DNA from 3 places in the Jeotgalibacillus marinus genome. Region 3 is predicted to be linked to each of the others. Evidence: riboswitches for the same ligand, from Rfam matches in the RefSeq annotation. Region 3 holds a riboswitch; each other region holds the start of a gene.
What was found. A riboswitch is a leader RNA that binds a small molecule or an ion and turns the genes downstream of it on or off. The one in region 3 is predicted to bind thiamine pyrophosphate.

Region 1 (4,259 bases), on a different contig from region 3:
AAAACACTCAGAAGCCATTGTGACTGAAGATAAAGAAACAGCTAAACGCTTTAAGGGACTTGTCGATGCAGCAGCAATTTATCATAATGCATCTACTCGTTTTACAGACGGAAGCGCGCTTGGCTTTGGTGCTGAAATTGGCATCTCAACACAAAAGCTACATGCAAGAGGTCCAATGGGCTTACAAGCACTAACAACAATTAAGTATGTAATGAGTGGAAATGGTCAAATCCGCTAAGGTAGATTTTCATAAAAAGAGGCAGCCATCATAGGCTGCCTCTTTTTATACGTCTTTTTTAGAAAAAGTAACTGGTGCTTTACCAGAAGATGTATGGTGTTTTTTTTCGGTAAGATTATATTTAATATCAAAAAATTTCTTTGCAAGTTTTGGTAGAGATCCGTCAAACAGTTTCTCTCTCCAATATCCATCAGCCGCACGTTGCAAAGCACCCGCTTTTGTTGGATACGGGTAGACCATGCGTGACAGACTGCCGATTTTTTTCTTGTTTTTCATTGCAAACACAACCAATTGCATCCACTCACCGGCTTCTTTGCCTGCTGCATGTGCTCCTAAAATTGTACCTCGTTTGTCCGTAATAACTTTAACAAAACCTCTTGTTTCATGTGATGTAATAAATCGATCGACCTCGTTTAAATGAGCACGGTAAACCCGGTAGTTAATACCGGCTTCTTTTGTTTCTTGTTCAGTCTTACCTACGTGAAACACTTCAGGTGAGGTGAAGGTTACCCACGGTGTTTTATCGTGATTCAGCGAGTTTCTAAGCCCAAACAACACATTTGAAACGACAGTTTTTGCTTCTTCACCAGCCGCATGTGTGAAAGGGAGGGTGTTGATCGTATCTCCAACAGCAAAAATATGAGATTGAGAAGTTCTGAACGAACGATCCACGTCGATAAAGCCTTTCACTGTTTGGACTCCTGCAATCGCTAATTCTAGAGAAGAAATGTTCGGTTTGCGTCCTGTGGCCACTAAAAGAGTATCCACTTGAACAGATTTTTCTGTAGCTCTACGATTTTCAACCGTTACGGAAATCTCGTCACCGCTCGCTGAAACTGTCTTCACAGTCGAATTCAATTCAATCGTCATCTCTTCTTTTAACACGTTATACATAAACTTTGATATATCTTCATCGTCTTTGGCGAAGATCTTGTCGCCGCCTTCAAACACCGTCACATAGGATCCGAGCCTAGCAAAAGCTTGTGCCAGTTCTAACCCAATTGTACCGCCACCAATGACGCCCAAACGCTTAGGCAATTCAGGCAGATCAAAGATCGTTTCATTTGTCACATACGACACACCACCCAGTCCATCAATAGGTGGAATAACAGGAGAAGAGCCTGTAGCGATAACTACTTTTTCAGCAAAAATGACTTCATTTGATCCAATTCGTATTTCGTGAGGAGATTGAAAGCTAGCACCACCGAAATAAAGATCCACACCTAAGTCTGTAAAACGTTTGTTGCTATCATGCTCTTGTATGACCGCTTGGGGTGATTTAACATGTTCTTTCACACGATCAAAATTAAGCTCACCTGATAAAGTAAAACCGAATGATGAAGCTGTATTTTGCATTGTATGTACGCGGTTTGCAGCATCAATAAGCGCCTTTGATGGTACACAACCATAGTGAAGACAATCGCCTCCAAGTGAATCTTGTTTTTCAATAAGTGCTGTTTTCGCTCCAAGACTAGCAGCACCTGCAGCAACTGTCATGCCAGCTGCACCACCACCAATAACAACAATTTGGTAACGTTCCATATGAACTACCTCCATATAAAGAGCTGAGATTTTTTTCATTTATCAACTATATGTAAAAAATTATTCGTTCCTGTTTTGATTACTATTCGCTCCGTCAATTCGTGTTAATAACGGCAATGGATCCGATTTTTTAACCCACTTAAAACAGCTCTCGTACGTTTGGTTTAACTTTATCAGAAAATAATCGCTTTGCAACAATTCAGCTTCAGTAAGTAGTATTCCAGGTGTAAACACGCTCCTTGGAGAGTGGCGTGGAACCGATACATATGATAAAAAAGGACAACATCATCGACAGGTAAAGTCTGTCCAAAATGAAGTTGGCTTCATTCATCAGTTGTTTGGAATTACAGCATAAACGGTCATCAGAATCGGTTATATGGCTCTATGTCCCTGCCAGAACGATTCTTGCACCAACACGTTTTGTTAATGCTATCGTATATCTAACATTGCTCTCTTCACATAATTTCTAAATACGACAATATTACTTTACTAAAATTATGTGTTTCATTTTAACCGATAATCATATACAATATAATCTAAATCAAATAGACATAACTAGGGGAGTCCAATAAGTTGGGCTGAGAATGAAACGCGTTGAAGTTTCTTGACTCTTGGGACCTGATCTGGCTCATACCAGCGTGGGGAAGTTAGCACAATCTTCAATGCAATACTACTTCTGCATACATATTAGCCGGTCTCACCATTTATGGGGCCGGCTTTTTCATATAGTTTTGCAAGCTTTTCCACTTGTTATGTTCTGAATCTCGTCCATTATGTTCAAAAAAAGGAGAGATTTATGATGTCAAAGACTTCATTACACGAACAAAAAATTTCCATCATGTCTAGTTTTCCAGGTAGTAAAAAAGTATATGTAAAAGGTTCGAGATCTGACATTAACGTACCAATGCGTGAAATTGAGTTAAGCCCGACAACTGGTACTTTTGGCGAAGAGGAAAACCTTCCGGTACGCGTTTATGATACAAGCGGTCCTTATACGGATCTAAATTATTCAGTTGATATTACAAAAGGTCTTCCTGCCATTCGAAGCCCATGGATTCATGAACGAGCAGATGTCGAGGAATATGAAGCTCGAGAAATAAAGCCTGAAGATAATGGTTATAAAGATGAAAATGATCCACGTGCACATCATAATATATTTCCTGGTTTAAAGCGCAAACCATTACGTGCAAAAAAAGGGGAAAATGTTACACAGCTTCATTATGCACGTAAGGGGATTATCACTCCTGAAATGGAATTTATCGCTTTAAGGGAAAATATGAAACCTGAATTTGTGCGTGATGAAGTTGCAAAAGGTCGGGCGATTATTCCTAATAACATCAATCATCCAGAGTCAGAGCCTATGATTATAGGACGTAATTTCCATGTTAAAATTAATGCCAATATTGGCAACTCTGCTGTTTCATCTTCCATCGAAGAAGAGGTTGAAAAAATGACATGGGCGACACGTTGGGGTACTGATAATATTATGGACCTATCAACAGGTAAAAGCATTCATACAACACGGGAATGGATTATTCGAAACTCACCTGTACCTGTCGGCACCGTCCCCATTTATCAAGCACTTGAAAAAGTAAATGGTGTTGCTGAAGATCTGACATGGGAGGTCTACCGTGATACTTTGATTGAACAAGCAGAGCAAGGTGTTGATTACTTCACGATTCATGCGGGTGTTCTTTTGCGATATGTTCCTTTAACAGCAAAACGTTTAACAGGCATTGTATCCCGTGGAGGATCTATTATGGCACAATGGTGCCTACACCACCATAAAGAAAGCTTTTTATATACTCACTTTGAAGATATCTGCGAAATAATGAAATCTTATGATGTTTCATTTTCTTTAGGAGATGGTTTACGGCCTGGATCTATTGCAGATGCGAATGATGAAGCACAGTTTGCAGAATTAGAGACTCTTGGAGAGCTAACAAAAATTGCTTGGGAGCATGATGTACAAGTGATGGTTGAAGGACCAGGGCACGTACCAATGCACCTAATTAAAGAAAATATGGATAAGCAATTAGAAGTGTGTAAGGAAGCACCATTCTACACACTTGGACCCCTTACGACTGATATAGCTCCTGGTTATGATCACATTACATCTGCTATTGGAGCTGCAATGATTGGTTGGTATGGTACGGCTATGCTTTGTTATGTAACCCCAAAAGAGCATTTAGGTCTACCAAATAGAGATGATGTTCGTGAAGGGGTTATTACTTATAAAATTGCCGCTCATGCTGCTGATTTGGCAAAAGGACATCCAGGTTCTCAAAAAAGAGATGATGCCCTTTCAAAAGCTCGTTTTGAATTCCGTTGGAAAGATCAGTTTAATTTATCTTTAGATCCTGAACGTGCAATAGAATATCATGATGAAACTTTGCCTGCGGAAGGTGCAAAAACAGCACATTTCTGTTCAATGTGTGGACCGAATTTTTGTAGCATGAGAATCTCTCAAGATATTCGT
Region 2 (4,259 bases), on a different contig from region 3:
TGACCGTGGATCTTCTGCACTTGAATAAAGAGTGGAAGTGCAATCGTCAACTCTTCAAAAACGTCATAATGATCACTCAGAGCTTTATCCATCGGTTTATCCAATTGAATGCGTCCGTCTGTATCTAGCAATAAAGCGCGATCAATCCATTCGACCCAGCCATGAAGATCATGATCAATCACGATGATAGTTAAATCAAACGTTTGTTTTAATTCAAATAAACAAGCAATTAGCTCTCTTCTTGATAAAGGATCGATATTGGCGAACGGTTCATCTAGTAACAAGATCTCCGTTTTCATGGCGAGTAGACAAGCAAGGGCCACTCGCTGTTTTTGGCCACCAGATAATTGGTGAATCGTTCGTTGTTCAAACCCATCTAATCCGACGCTTGCTAAAGAAGTATGTATACGCTGAACCATTTCGGTCCTTGGTAAATGGAGATTTTCGAGTCCGAAAGCAATTTCTTCTTCAACGGTCGTCTGACAAAATTGGCTATCAGGATCTTGGAACATCACTCCAATCTTTTTGGATATGGACCCAGCAACCCAGTTGGTAGAGACTGTTCCGAACCATTTAATTCGTCCATCTATTACACCGTTTCCGTTTTCTGGTAGTATCCCGTTCATTAACATTGTTAAAGTGCTCTTGCCAGCGCCACTCGGTCCTGAAAGCAGTACACTGTCACCTTGATTTACTACAAAGGAAAGTTCATTTAAAACAGGATCAAGCTCTTCGGAATGTCGGTAGGTTACCTGGTCAAAAGAGATGACGACGTGATCAAGACGCTTCTTCATATGTATCCCTCTTTTTAGCGCGTGCAATGGCATAGCTGTTCAATACGCCTGTTTGATACAGCCCATCAGAAATCCATTTCCCGAGTAAACCAGCTAAAATGGCACCACTTGCTAAACGCAGCACGAACATAAGTGTGACATAACCTGAATCTAGCGCACCGTATCCTGAAATAAAATAGCTCCACGCAAAACTTGTAACAGACGACCCCATACCAGCAAGCATCAGTACCCAAACACTCCAACGTTTGTAGCGTGTTGCAGCAAAGACGGCTTCAGCTCCAGCACCTTGAACCATTGCGGTTACGATTAGCATTGGACCTGTTGCACTTCCGATTAACACCTCGACCGTACCAGCAATCGTTTCAGATAAAAATGCTGTACCTGGCTTACGAAGGATGTAAGCAGCGATAATCGAAACGATGAACCAAATACCAAAAATCCATTCATAGCCAATCGGTCCCATTATTCCGGCCATCACATTACCTAATTGAACGAATGCAAGATACACCACACCGAAGACAACCGCTAAAACAGACAAGACAATTATTTCAGAGAGCTTCCATTTAGCTAACATTTAATTTTCCTCTGATTTGTGAGAGGGACTATTGATGCTCATGTTTACTGTCATCACGATATGTGCGCTGTTACTTTTCTTGGCATTGTTAAAAACATCCTCTAATGTGTTAAAAACATCATGAATATCTCCATGAAGGCCGCTCGCATAGTGAACGCTTTTATTTAGTGTGCCGTGGTTTTTCGCCAACTCAACCTGATCCATGATGGTTTCCATATAATCTGGATCTCCCATTGGGTAAAGAGCAAATTGAGAAGAAACGTATTGTTTAAGATTTTTGACGTTGGGCTCATTTAAACGAATATTATCTTCTGCCATAAACGTGTCACCGTCAGAATCACCTGGGCAACCAACTGAAAATGTAGCAGTTAAAACGACATGAACACCTGTTTTCGTTGCGTGAAGAACCATTGCTTTGACCACGTCAAAAACGTGTTCTTCACGTCCTCGGACCAAGGTGCTCACATCGTCGGTGAAACGCCAAGTTTTCGAGGTATCTACTTTCTCAAAAGCTTCATTGATAAGAGAAACAAAGGAATCGGACATCGGGTGAAGAGAAAAGCGACAGCCGACAATTTGACTTGTTCCACATGCGATTCCTGTGCCTGGTGTTTCAGGTGATTGAGTATTTGACATATATAATTCCCCCTGATGATGTGTTTTTAGACAAAACAAAAAGCTGCATCCTTGAAAGGAAATGCAGCTACTTCATCATCAAGTCGGACGTTCGCCAGTTACTGTGAATGATGAGTCACCACACTTCCCCACGCCAGTATTATCTGGATCGGGTAATGAGGGATCGGAACAAAATGTTCTCATCACAGCCCTTACGAGCACCCCTAGTGTATCGACTTTCATATGCAGTTTGTTTGCCACGTTCATCATAATGGTTGATGTACTTCTTGTAAAGTAGCAAATTATACTTCTGCTCACGAAAGGTTGCTAATGCAACTACTTTTTTGCTATAATGGATTGCAGATGAAATAAACGGAATGGAGAGTATAAAGATGGAAAATCAACGATCATATGAATCGGCTGGACGGTGGCTGTCTACTGTTCATCGTTATGGATATATGCACTTAAGCAAAACTTTCGACGAGTATGGGCTCGGTGAGGGACAAGTGAAATTTTTGATGGTATTGTTCGAAAAAAAAGAGCAGACGCAGGAACAGATGGCGAATGTACTTAATATTGATAAGACGACTACGGCTCGCGCAGTGAAAAAACTTGAAGATGAGGGCTATGTAACAAGAAAACCTCATGCTACAGATCGACGCTCACACCTTGTCTGCTTAACAGCAAAAGCCTTGGACATGGAGCCGATGATCAGATCTATTTTGAAAGACTGGACCAATACATTAACAGAAGATTTTACGGATGAAGAAAAAGTCATTGTAGTTGGTCTTTTAAAAAGAATGGCCACAAATGCCATCGCTAAAATCAAACAAGAGGAAGGAGTGAAAGAAAAATGAAACAGCAAAGTACTCAGCTAGGAACGGATAAAATACCTAAACTTATGATGCGATTTTCGCTTCCGGCGTTTATAGGAATGTTCGTTATGGCATTATACAATATCGCAGATACATTTTATATCGCACGAGGCGTGGGCACACAAGCGGTAGCTGCACTTTCTATTTCTTTCCCGCTTCAATTGATCATCACAGCCTTTGCAGCAGCTATTGGAATTGGTGGAGCATCTATTATTTCTAGAAGACTTGGTGAGGGGAAATTAGGAAAAGCCAATGAAGTGTTCGGTCATGTTATGTGGCTCGTAGGGTTATTTAGTATAATAATGGTTGGATTGTCATTAAGCTTTTTGGATCCGATTTTAGTTGCATTTGGAGCAACACAGGATGTTCTTCCTTATGCGAGTGAATATATGTCAATCATTTTGTATGGTGCTCTTTTTCAAGCTTTTATGATGGCATCCAATAATATTGTTCGTTCTGAAGGAAATGCCAAAGTGGCCATGCTGACAATGATTATTTCAGCGGGATTGAACATCGTGCTGGATCCAATTTTTATTTTCTGGTTAGACATGGGGGTAGCTGGAGCAGCCATTGCAACCGTTATTTCACAAGCGGTAGGGGCAGTTTGGATATTCTTGTATTTCTGGACGGGAAAAAGCTCGCTTACGTTTAAATGGATTGGACTAGTGCCAAAGTTGAATGTTGTACAAGAGATTGTTGGGATTGGTTCAGCTACGTTTGTCCGTCAAGTAGCAGGAAGCTTTATGTTTATCGCTGTTAACTGGATGCTAGTGTTGCATGGTGGTGATACGGCTGTGGCGATTTTTGGAATCATTAATCGAATCATGATGTTCGCAATCATGCCCATGTTTGGAATTGTTCAAGGGATGCAGCCGATTATTGGCTACAACTATGGTGCCAAGCTTTATCATCGAGTGAGTGACACGTTAAAGCTTGGAATCATCATCTCAAGTGGACTGGCAACGTTTGTTTGGGTTGTAACGATGCTTTTCCCTGGAGCTATGATGTCTATTTTTTCAACTGATCCGACAGTGGTTAAAGGCGGAGAAGAAGCAATGCGTTGGGTATTCCTTGCCGCACCAATCATTGGTTTTCAAATGGTTTCGGGAGGTCTTTATCAAGCGCTCGGTAAGGCAAAAATATCGCTTGTATTATCAATGTCTAGACAGCTGGTATTCTTAATTCCGCTCGTGCTTATTTTACCATCCTTCTTCGGTTTGGTGGGTGTTTGGATCGCCTTTCCTATAGCGGATATTTTGTCATTTGTACTATCGCTGTTCTTCATTTGGAGAGATCGTTCAACCCTATTTCAAAAAGCACCTGCCCAGGAGAAATTGCGTGAGGTGGAAGTGAATGGATAGGTAAGAAGAAATTTGTGTATATGAAAGGGTGGAAAGTGAG
Region 3 (4,259 bases):
TCCGAATACGATTCAGAAGGTGTATCGTGAGCTTTTGTAGGAATAATTCATTTATTAAATTCCATATAAAGGGATTTTTGCAGGTATAAGTTTAGGGTTACTTGCTTTTATTCTACTTTTTGTTTTAATGGTATTAAATCAGCCATATTCGGTTTAGCAGGCTTTTTGCTTTTAAAATAACCTCTTACTATAAAAAAGAAATAATTTAACAAAAATATACTTATTTCTTATTTCTACAAATTAATTTAAATGCTTTACTTTTAGAATAATCTTTAAAAATCACACAAATTGCACCTTTTGGATTACCTGTAATATATGTTTCAAACAGTTCTAAAACATCCTTTGCTTCTAAATCAATGAAGTACTGCACAGATGTTAATCCAGTTTTTTTATCATCCCTTTTAATTCATCCCAATACAAATTAAGAATGTAATTGTACTCAGCCTTCTCACTTAATAGTCCTTCTGCTTCACCAACTATACCACCTTGTAAGTCCCAAATAAGATTATGGTCGTAATCTGCTTGTGAAAAATCTCCTATCCCCCACCGATCAAGTATGTCCATATAAAGATCATAATGCGTTAAGTGATCCTCATTTTCACGGACTTGTTCACGTAAGACTTCAATCCGTTTCTCCGTCATTAATATATTCATACTAGCCCATTTTTCTTCTGCATCAACTTTTTGATGAGACATCCCATGTATAACGTTTTGCACCACATCATCAGTAACTTCATCTTTTATAACAGTGTCATCTACACCAAAGTTTATCACTTCAATATTATTCTGTAACGTTTTATCATCCGTCTGTGCAACAATGTCAGCAATGTGTTGCGGTAACTCTGTTTCACTTACTGTCCTATTTTTCACAGTTAAAAACAAAACTCCGATACCCAACACAATAATAAGTACAGATAATAAGATAACCTTAAACGTAAAATTAAACACCAAACAGCCTCCCTCATTATTTTTTTCAGTTACAGCTATGTATTTACTGACTTACGTTATTTAGCGGGTATGTCAACACTAAAATAGACAGTTTTTTTAGGGTGTAAATTCTTGTAATCTCTTGTGCTCAAATAGCCTAATCCTCCATGAATCCTTGTTCCATTAAACCAGTTCACATAATCAAATAGTTACTCTTTAAGTGGGCTATCGATTCGAAGTGACGTTTTTTCACAAACTCTGTTTTGATGATTTTAAATGTAGCCTCCGCAACCGCGTTATCGTATGGGCACCCTTTCATACTCAAAGAACGCTTGATTTCAAATGTTTCTAAGGCTTCATCTAATCAATTTATTCTTGAATTCACTTCCGCGATCCGTATGAAGCTGATTCAAGCTACTCTTTATTCATCCTATTAATTGACTTAAAAAATATGAATTCAATATTCAACTCTAGGAAATTATGTGTTCCGTAATATCAAAAAAGCCCATCTCGAGTGAACGAGACAGGCTTTAGGTTATGCAATTCTTGACACTTTAGATAATAATGAAACTGGAAAATAAATGCCTTCGAGAATACTCTTCGAAGACACTATTTAATTTATGAATTTCTGCTAATCTCCATGTTAAAATTTCTTTCCAATATCTTTTGACTTACTGACTTATCCTATCCAGAAGTGATCTTCCCTTTAAAAGATAATTTTAGAAGGCTGTGAAATAGAAAGTTTATCGGTTGTGTAAAAGGCATATTTATAAATATTAGATACCCTAACAAAAAGGAGAAACCCGTATATTATGGATATCGTTATTGCCAATTGGTTAAAAATTCAAAGCCATTTAACATTACCTTGTTGTAATTCTTGGTACAGTAGATAGTAAGGTAACAGTCACGATTGCTGTAAGAATAAAGGCAGGTCCTAAGTAAGAACCGTTATAAGCTAAAGAATATTGCCATGCTGGTACGCCTGGTGATCCTGATCCGAAGAAAATAACACCTGCGAAAAAGTGACAAACAAACCGCGGAAGGATTCCAACAAATGTTGCTAAAACAATAAATCCAACTGCTTTTCTCATTTTCCCATCACTCATCGTACGTTGAACTACCCCAGAAAAAATCCCTGACAATCCAACAACAGTATAAGCGATTGGATAATCAAGAACTCCTTGAACAGGGTCAATAATATACGATCCTCCAAGTACGACTTGAAGAGTACCGACTAAAAACCCTGTCAACAAACCTCCTTTAAGCCCCCAGCGCAACGCCATTAAAATAATCGGCACCATCGCAAAGCTAACCGAACCACCTTGTGGCCAAACGGAAAATGAAAGCTTGTCCAAAATAAGACCAATTGCAGAGAAGATTGCTATTTCAAGTAAATATAAAAGCTTAGTACGTTCCATTCTGATTCCTCCTTTTGCATGTAGCTCGCACGAAGGGAATTCAACAGTTGCCATTTTACTACTTTATTAGAAAATCATTAATCTCAAAGTACATAAAAAAAGAAATGTCCTAGAATTAAAATCAAGACATTGCATACCGCTCCTGTTTCCATCCACATTCCTACGTAAGCATTAACTTACAGGTTCAAAGGGTCTGAACAAGATGTTCACTCTCAGCCATTATGGCTCCCCTTGTGGCAATTGCATCTACACCATTGTAGCGCCTTTTAAAAATATTGTCATCTAAAAATTTCTCCTTCGTCTCATGCTATCCTATGCTATACTTGTAGAAAATTGGAATTTACAAAAGCAAAAACTGCTCATTTAACCCCGACAAGCATAGGGTGCGCAACGCAAGTAGGCGCTTTTTTCCTACTAGGTTGTGCGGCTAAACCAGAGAAGCCTTAAAGTACAGAGCTGGATGATTGAATATGTATAATAAGACCATCTAAATACTATTTTACAATGTTTCTATAAAGGATGTTACCTCGTATGAAATGGATTACCAATCGGTTTGTCGGAGGGCGAATCGTGAAAACTGGTGTTGCAGTGTTTTTAACTGCACTCATTTGCCAATCACTTAATCTACCCGTCATTTTTGCTGTCATTACTGCCATTGTGACGATTGAACCAACCGCTGCTGATTCAATTCGTAAAGGGTTGATACGCTTTCCTGCTTCATCCATTGGTGGAGCCATTGCAATGCTTACAACTTTTTGGCTAGGTGAAATTGCTTTAACCTATGCGATCGCATCAGTCGTAACCATTTGGTTGTGTCATAAACTACGTCTTGATGCAGGGATGCTTGTGGCTACATTAACAGCCGTTGCGATGATTCCTGGTACTGAAGATCACTTTTTCCTAACCTTTTTAACACGGTTAGGAACCACGGGAATTGGTCTATTTACTTCTACTATTGTAAATTTTGTTTTATTACCACCAAAATACGAGCAACAAATCAAGCATCAGTTGGATCAATCTCAGCACGAGTTTGCAAGAATTTTTGAGCAACGGTTAGAAGAGTTATTTACTGGGAAAATCCGTTCACGTGAATTAGAAACGACTGCAGAGCACTTGCGCTACAAGCTTGAGCGCACAGAAACTCTTTGCCGGTTTCAACTTGAAGAATGGCAATACCATAAATACAAACGAGATGAGATGCGCACGGTTCACTTGCATCAAAAAAAGATCTATTTGTTAAAACAGTTAACCTATCATTTAACCAATTTAATAAGCCTGCCATTGGAGGAGCGTCCTCAATGGACTGAAAAAGAAATAGCAGATGTTAGGCTGCTTATGTCTCAGTTAATCGAACGTGTTCACAGCACACAACATATGGAACCAGTCGATCGCGCCCCCCTTCAAACGATGCGAAGTGCATTGAAGGACCAAACAGATGAAGAAGAGCTTCCTGTAAAAAGTTATATTTATTTTGAATTACTGACTATACATGCCCTACTCCGTAAACGAAAAGATTTCATCCGCGTGCCAAGTGCTACGCCGTCTGATTTATAGTATAAAAAAGCCGCTTCCCTGAGGACTTTGCTGGGGAAACGGCTTTTTGTTCAAATTACTATAGGTAAATAGTCACTAAACGTGGATAACGTGAGAGTATGCTTCGATAACGGAAACCTTAACTTCGATAAACGAGTTCTAAGCTTCGGAAAACTGCACATAACCGCTGATGCCCCCACCATAATCTGTAGTTATGTCCCTGATTCTGTAAATACACATCGCATGATTGATTAGAATTATCGTGCTTGATTGCCTCTACCTTCGCGTTCAATCCTACAAAACATTAAAATACCTAGCCTCCGGATGAGCAAAAACAATCGCGGAAACCGAGGCTTCCGGCTCCATCATATACCCATCTGT

Region 1: another riboswitch for thiamine pyrophosphate. It lies ahead of thiC (phosphomethylpyrimidine synthase ThiC); the one in region 3 lies ahead of thiT (energy-coupled thiamine transporter ThiT).
Region 2: another riboswitch for thiamine pyrophosphate. It lies ahead of AB1471_RS03855 (YkoF family thiamine/hydroxymethylpyrimidine-binding protein); the one in region 3 lies ahead of thiT (energy-coupled thiamine transporter ThiT).

Annotation. Positions count from the first base shown of each region.
Region 1 is NZ_JBFMIA010000011.1:92,339-96,597, forward strand. It holds gene AB1471_RS12235 (glutamate-5-semialdehyde dehydrogenase) at 1-238, shown strand, start outside; gene AB1471_RS12240 (dihydrolipoyl dehydrogenase family protein) at 284-1,780, opposite strand; partial or broken gene AB1471_RS18360 (IS6 family transposase) at 2,017-2,135, shown strand; TPP riboswitch at 2,328-2,442, shown strand; gene thiC (phosphomethylpyrimidine synthase ThiC) at 2,580-4,259, shown strand, end outside.
Region 2 is NZ_JBFMIA010000002.1:172,953-177,211, reverse strand. It holds gene AB1471_RS03865 (ABC transporter ATP-binding protein) at 1-794, opposite strand, end outside; gene AB1471_RS03860 (ECF transporter S component) at 778-1,368, opposite strand; gene AB1471_RS03855 (YkoF family thiamine/hydroxymethylpyrimidine-binding protein) at 1,369-2,004, opposite strand; TPP riboswitch at 2,113-2,219, opposite strand; gene AB1471_RS03850 (MarR family winged helix-turn-helix transcriptional regulator) at 2,376-2,840, shown strand; gene AB1471_RS03845 (MATE family efflux transporter) at 2,837-4,219, shown strand; gene AB1471_RS03840 (VOC family protein) at 4,259-4,259, shown strand, end outside.
Region 3 is NZ_JBFMIA010000008.1:92,507-96,765, reverse strand. It holds partial or broken gene AB1471_RS18345 (GntR family transcriptional regulator) at 1-34, shown strand, start outside; gene AB1471_RS10480 (DUF6241 domain-containing protein) at 376-948, opposite strand; partial or broken gene AB1471_RS10475 (transposase) at 1,005-1,340, opposite strand; gene thiT (energy-coupled thiamine transporter ThiT) at 1,788-2,345, opposite strand; TPP riboswitch at 2,486-2,587, opposite strand; gene AB1471_RS10465 (FUSC family protein) at 2,877-3,899, shown strand; gene metH (methionine synthase) at 4,173-4,259, opposite strand, start outside.